DNA from 2 places in the Streptomyces sp. JLBT605 genome. Region 2 is predicted to be linked to the other one. Evidence: riboswitches for the same ligand, from Rfam matches in the RefSeq annotation. Region 2 holds a riboswitch; the other holds the start of a gene.
The links. A riboswitch is a leader RNA that binds a small molecule or an ion and turns the genes downstream of it on or off. The one in region 2 is predicted to bind glycine.
Positions count from the first base shown of each region.

Region 1: it holds a riboswitch for glycine, as region 2 does, so the genes downstream of both, gcvT (glycine cleavage system aminomethyltransferase GcvT) here and gcvP (aminomethyl-transferring glycine dehydrogenase) in region 2, are expected to answer to the same signal.

Region 1 covers NZ_CM177087.1:1,780,969-1,790,691, forward strand. The annotation lists gene AC4BDD_RS08005 (enhanced serine sensitivity protein SseB C-terminal domain-containing protein) at 1-282, opposite strand, end outside; gene AC4BDD_RS08010 (enhanced serine sensitivity protein SseB) at 395-1,144, opposite strand; gene AC4BDD_RS08015 (AAA family ATPase) at 1,241-1,945, opposite strand; glycine riboswitch at 2,158-2,265, shown strand; glycine riboswitch at 2,266-2,369, shown strand; gene gcvT (glycine cleavage system aminomethyltransferase GcvT) at 2,405-3,526, shown strand; gene gcvH (glycine cleavage system protein GcvH) at 3,625-4,002, shown strand; gene glyA (serine hydroxymethyltransferase) at 4,033-5,292, shown strand; gene AC4BDD_RS08035 (L-serine ammonia-lyase) at 5,431-6,813, shown strand; gene AC4BDD_RS08040 (MarR family winged helix-turn-helix transcriptional regulator) at 6,857-7,315, opposite strand; gene AC4BDD_RS08045 (lysophospholipid acyltransferase family protein) at 7,369-8,271, opposite strand; gene AC4BDD_RS08050 (GNAT family N-acetyltransferase) at 8,268-9,104, opposite strand; gene AC4BDD_RS08055 (cytochrome P450 family protein) at 9,218-9,723, opposite strand, start outside.
Region 2 covers NZ_CM177087.1:617,443-627,165, forward strand. The annotation lists gene gcvP (aminomethyl-transferring glycine dehydrogenase) at 1-2,435, opposite strand, end outside; glycine riboswitch at 2,497-2,621, opposite strand; glycine riboswitch at 2,622-2,729, opposite strand; gene AC4BDD_RS02955 (PRC-barrel domain-containing protein) at 2,871-3,188, shown strand; gene AC4BDD_RS02960 (DNA polymerase IV) at 3,164-4,759, opposite strand; gene AC4BDD_RS02965 (MerR family transcriptional regulator) at 4,826-5,443, opposite strand; gene AC4BDD_RS02970 (bifunctional nuclease family protein) at 5,614-6,087, opposite strand; gene ftsR (transcriptional regulator FtsR) at 6,141-6,896, opposite strand; gene AC4BDD_RS02980 (double zinc ribbon and FHA domain-containing protein) at 6,942-7,856, opposite strand; gene AC4BDD_RS02985 (DUF881 domain-containing protein) at 7,918-8,895, opposite strand; gene AC4BDD_RS02990 (small basic family protein) at 8,901-9,233, opposite strand; gene AC4BDD_RS02995 (DUF881 domain-containing protein) at 9,230-9,723, opposite strand, start outside.

The sequences.
Region 1 (9,723 bases), 1.2 Mb from region 2:
CTCGTGCGCGCGGGTCCAGCCGCTGGCGGACAGCTCCTGCTCGGAGGTGACGCAGGGCGCGTAGCCGAGGCCGTCGACGTCCATCTTTCCGTACCGGGCGTCGGGCGAGCCGGGCGTGCCGTGCCACAGCAGCATCCACACCTGACCGGCGGCCAGCGCGTGCAGCAGCGCCTCGTAGGCGTCGTACCCGCCGGGCGCGACCTGCTGGAGCAGCTGCTCGATCTGCCCGCCGTGGGATTGCGAGTCGCTGCGCTCCGCCCGCCAGTTAGCGCCAGCGCTCACCTGACTCCGCCCCTTCTCTTGGCCCGCACCACATCGCACCGGGGCATGCGGGTGCACCCCCTGCGGTCATCCAACCAGCTTACGAGTCCGTGCGGACTTCATCCCGGCGCGGTCACAGGTCACGGTCGTAGAACGGACGCACCCGCTCCAGCATCCAGTCGGCGACCGGGTCCTGGGCGATGTCCAGCAGGATCAGCTGCACCGGCCAGGGCACGGCGGCCGCGCCCAGCGCCCGACCGAGCGCCTCCAGCACCACGGCCTGGACCTCCGGAGTGGGCAGATCGAGCTGGACTCCGACGAAGAGCGCGGGCGGGTCGCCCTCGACGCTGGCCAGCGCCCGGCGGGCGGTGCGCACATCGGGCACGCCGCCGAACTCCAGCCCGGCGGCGGCGAGGAAGTCGACCGGCTCGTCCTGCCAGTCGGGCTCGAACAGCAGCACCCGGCCGCCGGAGGCGGGACCGTCCAGCTCGGTGCGGCCGGTCCGGCACAGCTGGGCGACGGCGGGCGGCGGCAGCGGCACGCCGACCGCGCCGCCCGGATTGACCGCGATGCCGACCTGCGGGGGCAGGCCGCGGGCGAACTCCACGGCCGGGGCCACGGTGAAGGACATGTGGTCTCCGACGACCTGCCGGAACTGCTGCTCGGAGCTGAACACCGGGACGTACGCGGCGCCTTCCAGCTCGATGGTCGCCAGGTCCAGGTCAGGGCTGTCCGGGCCACCGCCCTTGGGCAGCGGGACCCACACCTGGCTGCGGCCGAGCACCTCGACGATACGGGCGCCGGCGCCGGGGACGTCGAGCGAAGCGGCGAGGACGTCTTCGAGTTCGTTGGCGGGGAAGCCGCCGAGGTCACTGATGCTCATGTCGTCCAACCGCCGAATCGTCCAACCTGCACAGCACCCTAACGGCTCAGCCGCGACCGATCATCCCGCGGCCCGGCCCATACGAAGACGTCCGGCTCATTCGAAGACGATGTCACGCAGGGCGTTCACCGCGGGGCGGTCCAGCAGCACCACCGAAGCGCAGCCGCGCGGCGCCCGGCCGAGCTCGGCGTCCGCCACCAGGCGCCGCACCGCCTGACGGTGCCGCCGGAAGGCACGCCCGGAGACCCCGCGGCCGCGGGTGGCCTGTCCGTCCAGCGCGACCGCGGGCGGTACGTCCACCAGCAGCATGTGCAGCGTCCGGCCGCGGCGCCGGGCGTGCCGGGCCAGCCAGCGGCGCACCCAGGCCGGGGTGCCGCAGTCGTGCACCACCACGCTCGCCCCGGAGCGCAGCGCGCGGCGCAGCCCGGCGAAGTGCGCCAGCCGGACCAGCGGGCGGTAGAGGGAGTAGGGGAGCCGGTCGGGCAGCCGGGCCTCCCAGCGCTCACGGGTGTCGTGGGAGTCGATCCGCAGCACCGGGCCGCCGCGCAGGTCCAGCGGGGCCACGGTCCGCTGCATCAGGGTGCTCTTGCCGCTGCCCGGCAGCCCGGAGGCGACGACGAGGTCTCCGGCCGGGTAGCGCAGCTCCGCCACCCCCGGCGCCCCGGCCGCCGGGGTGCCGCGCAGGTCGCGCACCGCCCGGCCGGGCACCGGCCGGAACGCCGCCGGGCGCGGCGCGGCCGGGCGGCCGGGGAGCCGGGCCGGCTCCCTGCCCGTCCGCTGGATCCTGCGCTGCCCCTGCACCGTGATCGTCTCCTCAGGGGGTGTCCGACCGTTCTCCGCAGCGTCGCAATCCACGGCGACCCACCGGACACCCCCTAGGGGGTCCGGTCACCGCGGCCTACCCGAAGAGTGTCAAGGAACGGTAATGAAAGACAAGGACACCGATTCCGGACCGGGGGTTCCCTTGTGGCGGGCACATGCGATGATGTGCGCGCAACTGCATACCGGCCGCTTGAATCCGCGCGGGAGAGTCCCCGGCCCGGCACACCTGCCGAGCACCGGGGCGCCGAAGGAGCAAGTCCTCCCTTGAATCTCTCAGGCCCCGATACCGCGCGGGCGAGGCAGATCTGAAAAGCGAGCCGCCGCGGTGGCTCCACCGAAGGTGCAAATCGGACCCCTCGGGGTCACGGTGAAGCTCTCAGGTTCCGATGACAGATGGGGAGAAACCTCACCCATTCGCATCGCTGGGAGCTACGAGACATGACAGACGCCCCACGCCACACAGCCCTGGACGCGACCCATCGCGGGCTCGGGGCCACCATGACCGACTTCGCGGGCTGGGACATGCCGCTGCGCTACGGCAGCGAGCGGGACGAGCACAACGCGGTCCGCACCCGCGCGGGCCTGTTCGACCTGTCCCACATGGGCGAGATCACCCTCACCGGCCCGCAGGCCGGCCAGGCGCTGGACTACGCGCTGGTCGGCAACATCGGCGCGCTGGCCGTCGGCCGGGCCCGGTACACCATGATCTGCGACGCGGACGGCGGCATCCTGGACGACCTGATCGTCTACCGGCTGGCCGACGAGGAGTTCATGGTCGTGGCCAACGCCTCCAACGCCCAGGTGGTGCTGGACGCGGTGACCGAGCGGGCCGCGGGCTTTGAGACCACGGTGCGCGACGACCGCGACGCGTACGCGCTGATCGCCGTGCAGGGCCCCGCCTCCCCCGGCATCCTGGCCAGTGTGACCGACGCCGACCTGGACGGGCTGAAGTACTACGCCGGGCTGCCGGGGACGGTCGCCGGGGTCTCCGCGCTGATCGCCCGCACCGGCTACACCGGCGAGGACGGCTTCGAGCTGTTCGTGGACCCGGCGGACGCCGAGAAGCTGTGGCAGGCGCTGACCGAGGCGGGCGCGGAGGCCGGGCTGGTGCCGTGCGGGCTGTCCTGCCGGGACACCCTGCGCCTGGAGGCGGGCATGCCGCTGTACGGGCACGAGCTGACCACCTCCACCACCCCGTTCGACGCGGGTCTGGGCCGGGTGGTGAAGTTCGACAAGGCGGGCGACTTCGTCGGCCGCGCGGCGCTGGAGGCGGCCGCCGAGCGCGCCGCGGCCAACCCGCCGCGCAAGCTGGTCGGGCTGATCGCCTCAGGCCGCCGGGTGCCGCGCGCCGGGTTCTCGGTGGTGTCCGCCGACGGCACGGTGATCGGCGAGGTGACCTCCGGTGCCCCGTCGCCGACCCTGGGCAAGCCGATCGCGATCGCCTATGTGGACGCGGCGTACGCCGAGCCGGGCAGCGAGGGCGTCGCGGTGGACATCCGCGGCAGCCACGAGCCGTACGAGGTCGTGGCGCTCCCGTTCTACAAGCGGCAGCGCTCCTGACCCGCAGGCGGACGCAGTCTGGTGACGACTTCGTCACCTTGTCCCACCAGTCAAGACCGACGGCATATCCACACCCTCGCATCCAGGAGAATTCAGTCATGAGCAACCCCCAGCAGCTTCGCTACAGCAAGGAGCACGAGTGGCTGTCGCCCGCCGAGGACGGCGTGTCGACGGTCGGCATCACCCAGCACGCGGCCGGCGCGCTCGGTGACGTGGTCTTCGTCCAGCTTCCGGAGGTCGGTGCCCAGGTCGAGGCCGGCGAGACCTGTGGTGAGCTGGAGTCCACCAAGTCCGTGAGCGACCTCTACTCGCCGGTATCCGGTGAGGTCACCGAGATCAACGAGGACGTCGTCAACGACCCGGCGCTGGTGAACTCCGCCCCCTTCGAGGGCGGCTGGCTCTTCAAGGTCCGGCTGTCCGAGGAGGCCCCGGCCGACCTGCTCTCCGCCGACGAGTACACCGACTTCGCCAGCTGACCCGCCGCTCCTCACCTGATCGGGATTTCGATGTCGCTTCTCAACAGCTCCCTGCATGAGCTCGACCCGGATGTCGCAGCCGCCGTCGACGCCGAGCTCCACCGCCAGCAGTCCACCCTGGAGATGATCGCGTCGGAGAACTTCGCTCCGGTCGCCGTCATGGAGGCCCAGGGATCGGTCCTCACCAACAAGTACGCCGAGGGCTACCCCGGCCGCCGGTACTACGGCGGCTGCGAGCACGTCGATGTCGTCGAGCGCATCGCCATCGACCGGATCAAGGCGCTCTTCGGCGCCGAGGCGGCCAATGTCCAGCCGCACTCCGGGGCCCAGGCGAACGCGGCCGCGATGTTCGCGCTGCTCTCCCCCGGCGACACCATCCTGGGTCTGAACCTCGCCCACGGCGGGCACCTCACCCACGGCATGAAGATCAACTTCTCCGGCAAGCTGTACAACGTGGTGCCCTACCACGTGGACAGCGAGACCGGCCAGGTCGACATGGACGAGGTCGAGCGCCTCGCCAAGGAGAGCCGCCCGAAGCTGATCATCGCCGGCTGGTCCGCCTACCCGCGCCAGCTGGACTTCGCCGCCTTCCGCCGGATCGCGGACGAGGTCGGCGCGTACCTGATGGTCGACATGGCGCACTTCGCGGGTCTGGTGGCGGCCGGGCTGCACCCCAACCCGGTGCCGCACGCCCACGTCGTCACCACCACCACCCACAAGACCCTCGGCGGTCCGCGCGGCGGTGTGATCCTCTCCACCCAGGAGCTGGCCAAGAAGATCAACTCCGCGGTCTTCCCCGGTCAGCAGGGCGGCCCGCTGGAGCACGTCATCGCGGCGAAGGCGGTGTCCTTCAAGGTCGCGGCGTCGGAGGAGTTCAAGGAGCGCCAGCAGCGCACCCTGGAGGGCGCGAAGATCATCGCCGAGCGCCTCACCCAGGAGGACGTGCGCGAGGCGGGCGTGGACGTGCTCTCCGGCGGCACGGACGTGCACCTGGTCCTGGTGGACCTGCGCAACTCCGAGCTGGACGGCCAGCAGGCCGAGGACCGGCTCCACGAGATCGGCATCACGGTCAACCGGAACGCCATCCCGAACGACCCGCGGCCCCCGATGGTCACCTCGGGCCTGCGGATCGGCACCCCGGCGCTGGCCACCCGCGGCTTCACGGCGGACGACTTCCGCGAGGTCGCGGACATCATCGCCGAGGCGCTCAAGCCGGCCCGGGAGACCGAGCCGCTGAAGGCGCGGGTCACCGCGCTCGCCGAGAAGCACCCGCTGTACCCCGGGCTGTAATCACAGCTCCGGCCGTTCGACACCGGGCACCGCGCACACTGGATGGTGCGCGCGGTGCCCTGGTGCCCGCCGCACACCCCCCGCGGTCAGGCACCGCACGCACCACCGCCCACCCAGCAGACAAAGGGGTCCGCCACCGTGGCCATCTCCGTCTTCGACCTCTTCTCCATCGGCATAGGGCCGTCCAGCTCGCACACCGTCGGCCCGATGCGAGCGGCCCGGATGTTCGTCAGCCGCCTGAAGAAGGACGGCCTCCTCGCGCAGACGGCATCGGTCCGCGCGGAACTCTTCGGCTCCCTCGGCGCCACCGGGCACGGCCATGGCACGCCCAAGGCCGTCCTGCTCGGCCTGGAGGGCCACTCCCCGCGCACGGTCGATGTGGAGACCGCCGACGACGAAGTCGAGCGGATCCGCGCCACCAAGCGGCTGCGGCTGCTGGGCGCCGAGATCGGCGCCGCGCACGAGATCCCCTTCGACGAGCCGACGGAGCTGATCCTGCACCGCCGCCGCTCGCTGCCCTACCACGCCAACGGCATGACCCTCTTCGCCTACGACGCCGAGGGCCTGCCGCTGCTGGAGAAGACCTACTACTCGGTCGGCGGCGGCTTCGTCGTCGACGAGGACGCGGTCGGCCAGGACCGGATCAAGCTCGACGACACCGTGCTGAAGTACCCCTTCCGCACCGGCGACGAGCTGCTGCGGCTGTGCCGCGAGACCGGCCTGTCGATCTCCGCGCTCATGCTGGAGAACGAGAAGGCGTGGCGCACCGAGGAGGAGATCCGCGAGGGTCTGCTGGAGATCTGGCGCGTGATGCAGGCATGCGTGGCCCGCGGCATCTCCCGCGAGGGCATCCTGCCCGGCGGGCTGAAGGTCCGCCGCCGCGCCGCCCAGTCCGCCCGCCAGCTGCGCGCCGAGGGCGACCCGATGGCGCACGCCATGGAGTGGGTCACCCTCTACGCGATGGCGGTCAACGAGGAGAACGCCGCCGGCGGCCGGGTGGTCACCGCCCCGACCAACGGCGCGGCCGGCATCATCCCCGCCGTCCTGCACTACTACCTCAACTTCGTCCCGGGCGCCGACGAGGACGGCGTGGTCCGCTTCCTCCTCGCCGCGGGCGCCATCGGCATGCTCTTCAAGGAGAACGCCTCCATCTCCGGCGCCGAGGTCGGCTGCCAGGGCGAGGTCGGCTCGGCCTGCTCCATGGCCGCCGGCGGCCTGGCCGAGGTGCTGGGCGGCTCCACCGAGCAGGTGGAGAACGCCGCCGAGATCGGCATGGAGCACAACCTGGGCCTGACCTGCGACCCGGTCGGCGGCCTGGTCCAGATCCCGTGCATCGAGCGGAACGGCATGGCCGCGGTCAAGGCCGTCACCGCCGCCCGCATGGCCCTGCGCGGCGACGGCCGGCACCACGTCTCCCTCGACAAGGTCATCAAGACCATGAAGGAGACCGGCGCCGACATGAAGGTCAAGTACAAGGAGACGGCGCGGGGCGGACTCGCGGTCAACGTCATCGAGTGCTGACCGGATCGCGGCCGGGCCACGGCTCGGCCGCGGCCCGCGGACGCTAGTGGTGCCAGGCGCGCCCGCCGGTGTTGTGGATGAACCGCTGCAGCACCTTCAGGGTGGTCAGGTACTCCTCGTCGGAGATGCCCGCGTGCCGTTCCGTCCACAGCTCCTTCTGGAGGGCCGCGGCCTGGTCGTAGAAGGCCCTGCCCTCGGCTGTGATGCCGAGGCGCCCCTCGGGGTCTTCGGTGATCCAGCCCTGGGCGATGGTCTCGTCGATCTCCGACTCCATGGTTTCCGCGCCCGTGTCGAGGTAGTTCCGCAGCATGCGGGACACCTCGTCACGGGTCCTGACCGTGTCGGCCAGTGCGACCTGCGCGAGGACCCACCACTGCGGCTGGGTGGTGCCGATCTCGGCGAGGGCGGCCCGGGTGCGGGTGATGACGGCGTGGTAGGCGGCCCAACTCCAGTAGCCGATGGGCTGCTGGATCAGTTCGGCGTCGTTGTGCGAGTACTCCATGGCCGGTCCCTCTTGTCTGCTTGAGCTGGTTCGACAAGATCGACGGTAGAACCTCAACCTGACTTCAGGTCAAGGTGCTTCGGCCGGGTGCCGCCTCGTTCGGCCGAGCTGCCCGCCACCGCGGCCCGGGCCTGGGCGGCCAGGGCGCGGCGGTCGTGAAGGCCGGGCACCGGGTGCAGCGGCGGGTGGACGGTCAGGCGGGCGGTGAGGTCCGCGGCGCGCAGCACCCGGCGCAGCGAGCCTGCGAAGTCCTCGTCGCCGAGGAAGGCGGCCACCGTGGTCGGGTCGCGGCGCTGGAAGTACTCCAAGGTCACCGGCCGGATGGGGGCGCCCGCGTCGAGGGCGGCCTGGAAGGTGGCCCGGCGGAACGGGCCGCCGGTTCCGTGACACCAGGTGACGCCCTGTGGGAAGACCATCAGTGAGGTGCCGGAGCGCAGCAGGGCGGCCATCCGGGCGACGGTGGCTGGCAGTTCGCGCAGGCTGTCGCGGTCGATGAAGAGGGTGCCCGCGCGCCTGACCAGCCCGCCGAGCAGCGGCCACTGCCCCACCTGGCGTTTGGCGAGCATGGTGACGGGCTCGACGGCGAGCAGGGCGATGACGTCGACCCAGGAGATGTGGTTGGCGACCACCAGGGTGCCGGTTTCCGGGGTGCCGGTTCCGCCGGGCACGCTCAGCCGGACGCCGCCCCTCAGGTCCGCGCTCGGCGGGCCGTCCCAGGCGCCCGCGCCCGGCGGGCCGCACCGGAGCTCCAGGCCGATGCCGAGGGCGTCCAGCACCGCTTCGGCGCGCCCTCGCAGCACCGCGGGATCGGCGAGCCGGCCGGAGTCCGCGGCGGCCCCGGCGACCACCCGGGTCAGCGCCGCCGAGCGGCGCAGCGCGGTGGCGGCCGGCACCCGGGCGGTGTGCGGGCGGACGCAGTCCGGGGTGCACGGGGACCGGGCGGCCCAGACGTTCACCGGGATTCGCCGAGGAAGAAGCGCCGGTATCGGTCGCTGAGCCGCTCGGTGTCGAGGATGACGAAGAAGTCGGCGTCGTCGAAGTCCTTCTCGTGCTGGGGCGACCCGCACATCCAGGCGCCGACGCGCAGATAGCCGCGGAGCAGCGGCGGCAGCGCGGCGTAGCTGGGCTCGGGGGTCAGGGTGCGGGCGGGCATCCAGGGGTCGAGCGGGTGCACCCGCAGCTCGCGCGGGGCGGCGTGCCGGGTGGTGCCGAGCAGCCAGGCGTTGGCCGCGGCCTGCCCGCCGTCGGCGAGCGGGACAGAGGCGCAGCCGGCGAGGTAGCGGTGGCCGGAGAGCAGGACGTACCGGGCGAGCCCGGCCCACATCAGGTTGATCACCGCTCCGGAGCGGTGATCGGGGTGGACACAGGCCCGCCCGGCCTCGACCATCTGGGACCGGACCTCGGCCGGGAGCCCGCCGAGGTCGAACTCGGTGTCGGAGAAGAGGCGGTCGCCACGCCCCGGCGGCAGCAGCCGGTAGGTGCCGACCACCGCGCCGGAGGTGGTCTCCGTGACGATCAGGTGGTCCATCACGTCGTCGAACTCGTCCACGTCACGGCCGTCGGCGGTCGGCTCCAGCCGAGCCCCCCGCTCCTTCGCGAAGACCTGGTAGCGCAGCCGCTGGGCGGCGTGGATCTGCTCCGGGGAGTCCGCTATGGAGGTGACGTACGCGCTGGTGGTGGCCGCTTTTCCGGTGGCTGCCCGTTCGGTGGGCGGGTTTCCGGTGGTCGCTTCTGCCGTGGGCGCTATTCCGGTGGGCGCTTTTCCGGTGGGCGTGGAGAGCGTGGGCATCCCGGGCTCCGTTCGAAGGAAGTGCCGTGGTCGAGGCCACCTCCAGCTTCCGCGCGGTGTCGAACGTCGCGGTGTCCGGGCGATGATTCCAGCGCTTCCGGCCGGTGACGAAGTTACGCCGCGGGCGTGCCGAGATCCACCGGGATGGTCTCCCACCCGTGGACGATGAACGACCCGACGGGCAGCACCTCCTCGGCGGGTACCGCCAGCCGCAGATCGGGGAAGCGGGCGAAGAGCGCGGGCAGCGCGATCCTGGCCTCCAGACGGGCCAGCGGGGCGCCCAGGCAGTGGTGCACGCCGTGGCCGAAGGCCAGATGCTCCGAGGTGGCCCGGGTCAGGTCGAACCGCTCGGCGTCCTCCCCGTGCTTGGCCGGGTCCCGCCCGGCGGCGGCGAAGGCGGCGAGGATCGGGTCGCCCTGGGCGATGCGCGGGCCGCCGGGGATGTCGATGTCCTCCACCGCGAAGCGCAGCGGGATGCTGGCGATGCTGGGCGCCCAGCGCAGCGTCTCCTCGATGACGTCGCTCCAGTTGGCGCCACCCTCGCGCAGCAGCCGGTGCTGGTCGGGGTGGGTGAGCAGGGCGTGGACGGCGTTGCCGATGAGGTTGACGGTGGTCTCGT
Region 2 (9,723 bases):
ACCAGGCCGCCGGGGCCGGTGTAGAGCACCGGGTAGTGCGGCTCCAGGCGCTTGGCGATGTAGTTGGCGCTCAGCACCGCGACCTGGGTGGCCCGCTTGAGGCCCTCCCCGCCCATCAGCCGGACGTACGACCAGGAGATCGGCAGGATGCCCGCCGAGCCCCACGGCGCGGCCGAGATCGGCCCGACACCGGTGGCCGGACCGGCGGTCGGCTGCAGCGGGTGGTTGGGGAGGTAGGGGGCCAGGTGCTCGCGGACCGCGACCGGGCCGACGCCCGGGCCGCCGCCGCCGTGCGGGATGCAGAACGTCTTGTGCAGGTTCAGGTGCGAGACGTCGCCGCCGAACTTGCCCGGCCCGGCCAGGCCCACCAGCGCGTTGAGGTTGGCGCCGTCCACGTACACCTGCCCGCCGGCCTCGTGCACGGCGGCGCAGATCTCGGTGATGTGCTCCTCGAACACGCCGTGCGTGGAGGGGTAGGTGACCATCAGCACGGCCAGCTCGTCGCGGTGCTTGTCGATCTTGGCGTGCAGGTCGGCGGTGTCCACCTCGCCGTCCTCGCCGGTCTTCACCACCACGACCTTCATGCCGGCCATCACGGCGCTGGCGGCGTTGGTGCCGTGCGCGGAGGAGGGGATCAGGCACACGGTGCGCTGCTCGTCGCCATTGGCCCGGTGGTACGCCCGGACGGCCAGCAGACCCGCGAGCTCGCCCTGCGAACCGGCGTTGGGCTGGAGGGAGACCTTGTCGTAGCCGGTGATCTCGGCCAGCCGCTCCTCGAGCTCGTGGATGAGCGTCAGGTAGCCCTCGGCCTGCTCGACCGGCGCGAAGGGGTGCAGCGCGCCGAACTCCGGCCAGGTGACCGGCTCCATCTCGGTGGTGGCGTTGAGCTTCATGGTGCAGGAGCCGAGCGGGATCATGCCCCGGTCCAGCGCGTAGTCCCGGTCGGCGAGGCGGCGCAGGTAGCGCAGCATCGCGGTCTCGGAGCGGTGCTGGTGGAAGACCGGGTGGGTGAGGTACGCGTCGGTGCGCAGCAGCGCGGCCGGCAGCGCGTCCTCGGTGGCCGCGTCCAGCGCGTCGACGTCGCCGCTCACACCGAAGGCGGTCCACACGGCGGCCAGTTGCGCGCGGGTGGTGGTCTCGTCGCAGGCGATGCCGACGTGGTCGGCGTCGGTGAGTCGCAGGTTGACCCCGGCCTCGCGGGCCGCGGCCACGACCTCGGCGGCGCGGCCGGGCACCCGCGCGGTGAGGGTGTCGAAGAACGCTCCGGGCACCACCTCGACGCCTGAAGCCCGCAGACCGGCGGCGAGCACCGCGGCGTACCGGTGGGTACGGCGGGCGATGCCGGCCAGCCCCTCCGGGCCGTGGTAGACGGCGTACATGCCGGCCATCACCGCGAGCAGGACCTGCGCGGTGCAGATGTTGCTGGTGGCCTTCTCGCGGCGGATGTGCTGCTCGCGGGTCTGCAGCGCCAGCCGGTAGGCCAGGTCGCCGTCGGCGTCGACGGACACACCGACCAGGCGGCCGGGCAGGCTGCGGGCGTAGGCGTCGCGGACGGCCATGAAACCGGCGTGCGGGCCGCCGAAGCCCATCGGCACACCGAACCGCTGGGAGGAGCCGACCGCGATGTCCGCGCCCAGCTCACCGGGCGAGGTCAGCAGGGTGAGGGAGAGCAGGTCGGCGGCGACGGTGACGATCGCGCCCAGCTCGTGCGCCCGCTCGATGACGGCGCGCGGGTCGCGGACCGCACCGGAGGCGCCCGGGTACTGGAGCAGCACACCGAAGACGCCGCGCTCGGCGATCTCGGCGGGAATGCCCTCGGAGAGGTCGGCGACGACCACCTCGACGCCGGTCGGCTCGGCGCGGGTCTCGATGACCGCGATGGTCTGCGGCAGACAGTCGGCGTCGATCAGGAACACGCCGTCCTTGACCTTGCCGACCCGGCGGGACAGCGCCATGGCCTCGGCGGCGGCGGTGCCCTCGTCGAGCAGCGAGGCACCGGAGGTGGGCAGCCCGGTCAGGTCGGCGACGACGGTCTGGAAGTTGAGCAGCGCCTCCAGACGACCCTGCGAGATCTCCGGCTGGTAGGGCGTGTAGGCGGTGTACCAGGCCGGGTTCTCCATGACGTTGCGCAGGATGACCGGCGGGGTGAAGGTGCCGTAGTAGCCCAGGCCGATCATGGGGGCGAGGACCTGGTTGCGGTCGGCGAGGCCGCGGAGTTCGGCGAGCACCTCGGCCTCGGTACGGGCCTCGGGCAGCCGCAGCGCCTCGGTGCTCTTGATGACGTCGGGGACGGCGACCTGGGTGAGTTCGTCAAGGGACCCGAAGCCCACCTGGGCGAGCATCTTGGCCTGGGCCTCGTCGTCGGGACCGATATGGCGCTGGGCGAACGGAATGCCGCGCTCCAGCGCTGCGAGGGAGATGCGGTTGGCGGTCATCTGCGGAGGCCTCCTGGTCGTTGCGACCTGCGAGGGGCACCACGGCGCGGGTACCCGGACGGCCTCCCCCTCTGTCATCTCAACCTGAGAGCTTCACCGGGCCGCGGGCGACCCGGCTTTCACCGTCGGTGAGGAAGGGTCCCGGAGTGGTGCTCGTCCAAGTCCCGCCCTGCTTTCCAGAGTGACCTCGCCCGCACGGTACGTGTGCCTGAGAGATTCCGGGGAGGATTTGCTCCTTCGGCGCCTCCGACGATCTCCGGGGATCTCGACGAAGGACTCTCCCGCATGGGGTCTGCAGCCACTGGCCAGCCTACCAGCGCCGGTTTCGCCGGGGCCGGGCCGGGAACCCCCGGGCACCGCGCTCAAGTGGCCTTTTGCACCGTTCTGGCTTTTCGTAGGTGTCACGGGGAGCCATTGCCGTCAGCTGGAGGGACCGTGCAGACCGACATCGATCCGCGCCATCTCATCGGGCGCAAGGCATTCGACCAGGAAGGGACACGGCTGGGCACGGTGGACGAGGTGTATCTCGACGACGCGACCGGCGAGCCGGAATGGGCGGCGGTGCGCACCGGCCTGTTCAGCCGCGATGTGTTCGTGCCGCTGGGGCCGAGCGAGCTCGTCGAGGACGCCCTGCGGGTGCCCTTCGAGCGGCGTCTGATCAAGGACGCCCCGGATTTCGGGGTGGGCCGCCATCTCTCACCGGAGCAGGAGCTTCAGCTCTACCACCACTACGGGCTGGACGTGGCCGGCTGACCGCCGTCCGCCGGGGCCTGGACGCGCCCCGGCGGGGACGGCGGCGGGGCGGGCGACGGGGCCGAGTGCGGCCCGGTCGGGGCGAGGATGGAGGGCGGATCGGCCGGCTCCAGCCGAGGGTCGTCGACGGCGAAGGTACGCACCCGGCCCGGCGCCGACCACGGGCCCTCGAAGCGGATGGTGACCCGGCCGACCCCGCTGCCCTGCACCCAGCCGTCGCCGTACTCGGTGTGCCGCACGTCGGAGCCGGGCAGCCAGCGCCGCGTGCGGCCCGCTTCTCCGAACGCCTCAGCGGCCTCCTGCGCCGCCACCGGAGCCGACCCCGGTATCGACGTGCCGACCGGAGCGGACAGGGCGTCCTGGCTGCTCTCAGAGGTGCCCGCGGCATGTGCGGAGGGCGCGGCCTCGGCTCCGGCGGCAGCCGGAGCGGCCCCGGTCGCCCGCGGATCACCCGCCGCGGCGTGCGCGACCTGAGCAACCTGCACGGCTTGTGCGGCCTGGGCGGCCTGCGCGAAGAGGTCCTCCTGGGTGTAGTCGGCGAGGCCGGTGACGCCCACGCCCAGCAGCCGCACCCCGGCGGTGGTGTCCACCTGCTCGAGCAGCCGGGCGGCGGCCTCCCGCACCACCGCGGGATCGTCGGTCGGGCCGCGCAGCGTCTCCGAGCGGGTGAGCGTGGAGAAGTCGTACCGCCGCACCTTGATCACCACCGTGCGCCCCGACCGCCCGGCACCGCGCAGCCGACGGGCACACCGCTCGGCCAGCCGGTCGATCTCCAGCTGCACCCGGGTCCGGTCGGTGAGGTCGACGTCGAAGGTGTCCTCCACCGACACGGATTTCGACTCCCGCTCCGCGACGACCGGGCGGTCGTCCCATCCGTTCGCCATCGCATACAGCGAGGAGCCGTGGGCCCTGCCGAGCAGCCGGACCAGCTCCGCCTCGCCCGCGTCCCGGGTCTCGGCGACCGTGTGGATGCCCGCCCGGCGCAGCGCCTCCCCGGTCGCCGGGCCGACGCCGGGCAGGGTGCGCACGGTCATCGGGCCGAGCAGCTCCCGCTCGGTGCCGGGCTCGATGACGACCAGGCCGTCCGGCTTCGCCTGCTCGGAGGCGATCTTGGCGAGCATCTTGGAGCCCGCCAGCCCCACCGAGCCGGTGAGCCCGGTGGCCTGCCGGATGTCGGCCCGCAGCCGTTCCCCCACCGCGCGGGCCGCCACGGCGTCGCCGGCGACGCCGCCCGCCTCCAGGTCCACGAACGCCTCGTCCAGACTGAGCGGCTCCACCAGCGGCGACAGTGCGCCCAGCAGCTCCATGACCCGCCCGCTCACCTCGCGGTACAGCGAGAAGCGCGGGGTGAGATAGGCGGCGTTCGGGCAGAGCCGGCGCGCCTGGGCCATGGCCATCGCCGAGCGCACCCCGAAGACCCGCGCCTCGTAGGAGGCGGTGGCGACCACACCGCGCGGCCCGAGCCCGCCGACGATGACCGGCTTTCCGCGCAGGCTGGGCTTGGCCGCCTGCTCCGCCGCGGCGAAGAAGGCATCCATGTCCAGATGCAGGATCGTCGGTGTGGCCCTCACAGCTACCGATGCTGCCGCATGGCACTGACATTCGACGGGAGGCCGCCCGCGGCGGTGCGGGCGCCGTCAGCCGGCCCGGTTGCGCCGCCGCGCCAGCTCGTCCGCCGGGTTGTGGCCGATCAGCGTCTCGCCGGTGTCGATGCGCTCGCCGTGCAGCTCATCCAGCGCGCTCTCCACGTCCCGCCAGACCACGCCGACGGCGATTCCGAAGACGCCCTGGCCGCCCTGGAGCAGTGCCACGACCTCGTCGGGGGAAGTGCATTCGTAAACGGTCGCGCCATCGCTCATCAGCGTCATCCGCGCCAGGTCGTCCAGGCCGCGGGTGCGCAGGTGCTGCACCGCCGTGCGGATGTTCTGCAAGGACACGCCGGTGTCCAGCAGCCGCTTGACGATCTTGAGGACGACGACGTCCCGGAAGCTGTACAGCCGCTGGGTGCCCGAGCCGTAGGCGGGCCGCACACTGGGCTCCACCAGTCCGGTGCGCGCCCAGTAGTCCAGCTGGCGGTAGGTGATGCCCGCGGCCGCGCATGCGGTGGGGCCGCGATATCCGATGATTCCGGAGGCCCGCTCATGCCGGGGGCCTGCCTGGGCCGTGACCCGATGCCTGGGAGCCGCCTCGGCCGGTGCGCCCCCCTGGAGCGGATACGGACCGCCGGCCGCCGTGCCGTCGCCGGTGCTTCTCACGCCGACCTCCGTCCTTGACCTGCCCACTCGAAGGTAGGCAGTCACTCGGGGTGCGTCAACGATCGCCACACTCGGCACGCCGAGTGATAATCACCCTGAGGGTGGTTTCCCGTGACTGTCTTGTGGGAAAGGCTACTCGAATGCCCGTGCGTGGAGGGGCGAGAAACAGCTCACTGGCTGCTCGTGCCGAAGTCCTCCGGCGAGATCTGGTCGAGGAACTCGCGGAATTTCTCCACCTCGTCCTCCTGCTCGTCCGGGATGGCGATGCCCGCGTCGTCCAGCACCCCGTCGCTGCCGTAGATCGGCGTCCCGGTGCGCAGGGCCAGCGCTATGGCGTCCGAGGGACGGGCGCTGACCTCGACACCGCTGGCGAACACCAGTTCCGCGTAGAAGACGCCTTCCCGCAGGTCCGTGATCCGGACCTCGGTGAGCTGCTGGCCCACGGCTTCGAGTACGTCCTTGAACAGGTCGTGGGTGAGTGGTCGCGCAGGGGTCATGCCCTGCTGGGCGAAGGCGATCGCGGTCGCCTCCCCCGGTCCGATCCAAATGGGGAGGTAGCGATCGCCTCCCACTTCACGCAGGAGCACGATCGGCTGGTTGGAGGGCATTTCCACCCGGACACCCACGACGTCGAGCTCGTTCACACAGCAACCCTAGGACGTGCGCGGCCGGTTTGGATAGTCGGGCCGGTCTTCGGTCAGTCCGGACGGGCTCGCAGGGCCGCCTCCAGCAGGGCGGCGTGCAGCCGGAGGGTCAGCGCGGCGATTTCCCGTGTGGTGGCCTGCGCATGGGCTCTGGTCTGCGGATTCCGGTGCCGTCGCAGGGGCGCGACCACTTGTTCGACCAGGTCCGCCTGCCGGTCCGCGGCAGCCTTGACGGACCGCAGATGGCGCGGTTCCAGCCCGAAACGGCCGAGATCGGCTACCAGGCCCGCGATCGTCACCGCCCCGGCGTCGTATTCGCCGTCCGCGCCCTGGCCGATCAGCCCGTATGACTCCCACTCCGCCACCTCGTCCTCGCCGGCCTCGGTGGCCGCCAGGAACTCGGCCCGGCCCAGCCGGGTCACCGTGCGCGGCTCCGGCTCCACGGCGTCCATCGCGGCACCGTCCAGCAGCTCCCGGGCTGGCGGCCCGGACGCGGCGGGCAGCGGGACCTGCTCGCCGCGCTCCAACGCCTGAAGATGCTCCCGGATGACCTTCAGCGGCAGATAGTGGTCGCGCTGCATCCGCAGGACGTGGGCGAGCCGCGCCACGTCCTGCTCGGTGAATTTCCGGTAGCCCGAGGGAGTCCGCTGCGGCTCCACCAGGCCCTCGGCCTCCAGGAAACGGATCTTGGAGATGGTGACCTCGGGAAACTCGTCCCGCAGCAGGCTGAGCACCGTGCCGATGCTCATCGGGCGGCGCCCCGAGGGGGCGGCACCGGAACCGGTGCCGCCCGACGGTGTTTGCAGCATGGACCTTCCCCTGTGGGGTCCCCCCGGACACAGGTCCGGGGAGGGTCAGATACCGACGCCTCGCTGGCTCGCGTAGAAGACCATCCGGTACTTGCCGATCTGGACCTCGTCACCGGTGTTCAGCGGGACCGCGTCGATCGGCTCCCGGTTGACGTACGTCCCGTTGAGGCTGCCCACGTCGGCGACGGTGAAGCGGCCATCCGGACCGCGCCGGAACTCCACGTGGCGGCGCGAGACCGTCACGTCGTCCAGGAAGATGTCGCTCTGCGGGTGGCGGCCGGCCGTGGTCAGCTCGCTGTCCAGCAGGAATCGGCTTCCCGAGTTCGGGCCCCGGCGGACCACCAGCAGTGCCGAGCCGAGCGGCAGGGCATCGACGGCGGCCTGCGCCTCCGGGGAGAGCGAGGGCAGCTGCGTCTGCCCGGTCACCTCGGAGTCGTACGCCTCCAGACCGGAGATGGAGATGGTCGAGGTCGTCTCCGAGGCGCGCTCGGAGGACCCGCCGCCGCGCAGCGGCGTGCCGCAATTGGAGCAGAAGCGGCTGGCCTCGGTGTTCTGGTGGCCGCACCGGGGACAGACCGGCAGACCGTGGCCTCCGCCCGCACGCGCCGCCGGAGCTTCCTGGAAACCTATGCGGCCGGCACCGGCGGGACCGCCGGCCGGCATGTCGGCACCCTGGGAGCCGACCTGGTCACGGAACAGCGGGCGCTGCTCCTCATCGACGCCGCTGCCTTCAGCGGCGCGCGGGGCGCGGTGGCGGGCGGTGCCACTGCCACCGTCCTGACGCGCACTCTTGCCGAACAACTTCCCGAACAACTTCACGGGCGATTCCCCTTGACCGAAACAGACCCGCCCGTGGGGCAGGACAAACCCTCGCTGTAAGCCTCGATACACACACCGGTCGACCCGGACACCCTCACAACGTCCGTGACCGTCAGACAGTTTCCACCACGCACCACTGATCTGGTGCTTCGACCCCCCAGAACTTCACGCGTTGACCAAGATCGCGTCATGCCTCCCCGCCTCATCGCGATGACGACCGAGCGTAGTCAGGCCGCTTCGCCTGCCGCAAGGCGTCCACGACGATCCGCTGCGAACGCCGGATGTCCGCGTTGACCCGCTCTTTCTTCAGGGTCTGCACGACACCGCCCGGGATGTTCAGCGCCGCCTCCAGGTCCTCCGGCTTGCCGATCACCTTGAACACATAGGGTTGCGTGACTTTCTGTCCATCGACCTCCACGCCACCCCCGGTGTCCGTGAGGTACGTGTTCGCGACCACCCGCACATCGTTCACCTGGATCGCCTCGGCGCCCGCGGCACGCAGCTCCTGGATGGCGTCGAGCAGCATGTCGGCTTCCACCGCGCCTGTCGAGTCGCGGATGATGACCTCGATGCCCGGACCCTGAGCGGCCACGGTACCCGCGAGCACACCCAGCTGCTGCTGCTTCTGGAGCGTCTGCTTCCGGGCTTCCTCGGCCTGGTCGGAGCTGGTCTCCAGCTCGGTGCGCTGGCTCTCCAGCCGCTGTTTCTCGTCCTCCAGCCGCTGGGTGCGGTTGTCCAGTTCGTCCAGGATCCGCACCAGATCCTCCTGCCGGGCACCGCGCAGCACGCTGTTCTCGTTCGTCGACCGCACCTGGATGGCGAGCCCCAGCCCCAGGACGAACAGCAACAGGGCGACGATGAGTTGGGCGCGGGTCACGCGCGGCGGCCACAGGCTCGCCACGAGCCGCTGGCGCCCGGTCACGGGCGGGCCGGCGACCTCCCGCCCTGCCCGTTCGGCCGGCTGGTCACCACGGCCGCCGGACGGGCCACTGGGCGCCTCCTGGGGCTCCTGAGGCGCCTGGGGGCCTGGAGGCCGGGGCGGCAGCGCCGGACCCTGCGGCACCTCCCCCTCGGGGCGCCCACCGGACGCGGACGGCGCCGGACCGTTCGCCCCGTTCGTGCCGTTCGTGCCGTTCGGCGCGTTCTCCCCGCCTCGGTCCGGGGTGTTCCCCTCGTTCATCGGCCTCACGCCCGGAAGACGTGCCGACGGATCGCGGCGGCGTTGGAGAAGATCCGGATGCCCAGCACGACCACGACGCCGGTGGACAACTGCGCACCGACGCCGAGCTTGTCGCCGAGGAAGACGATCAGCGCGGCCACCACCACGTTGGAGAGGAACGACACCACGAAGACCTTGTCGTCGAAGATGCCGTCCAGCATGGCACGCAAGCCGCCGAACACCGCGTCCAGCGCCGCGACGACGGCGATCGGCAGGTAGGGCTCGATCTCCGTCGGCACCACCGGGCGGACGACGAGTCCGACCACGACTCCCACGATGAGGCCCAAAACGGCGATCACGATGTGCCTGTGCCCTTCCCTGTGTCCGAGCCACCCTTTCCGGCGGCACCGTCGATCGGCTCTGCGGTCCGTACGATCAGACTCGGCGCGACCGGCAGCCGGACCTCGTCCTCGGCGGAAATGCTCGCGTCGATGCCGTAGTTGTCCCGCAGCACCTGCAGATACTGCCCGTCCGCGCTCTCCTGGAAGGCGGAGCGCAGCCGCTCTCCGTCCCCCACCGCCAGTACCGTATAGGGCGGCACGAGCGGTTTGTTGTCGACCAGTATGGCGTCACCGGCGGCCCTGATCGCCGACAAGGCCGTCAGCCGCTGGCCATTGACCGCGATCGCCTCGGCGCCCGACTCCCACAGACCGTTGACGATCCGCTGCAGGTCGCGGTCGCGGACCCGCCCGGTGTCGGAGAATCCATTGCTCTCCCGGGGGCCGTCGCCACCCTGGTCGGCCGCCTCCGCGTCGTCGACGACCAACTTCACCCCGGGGCCGGTGACCT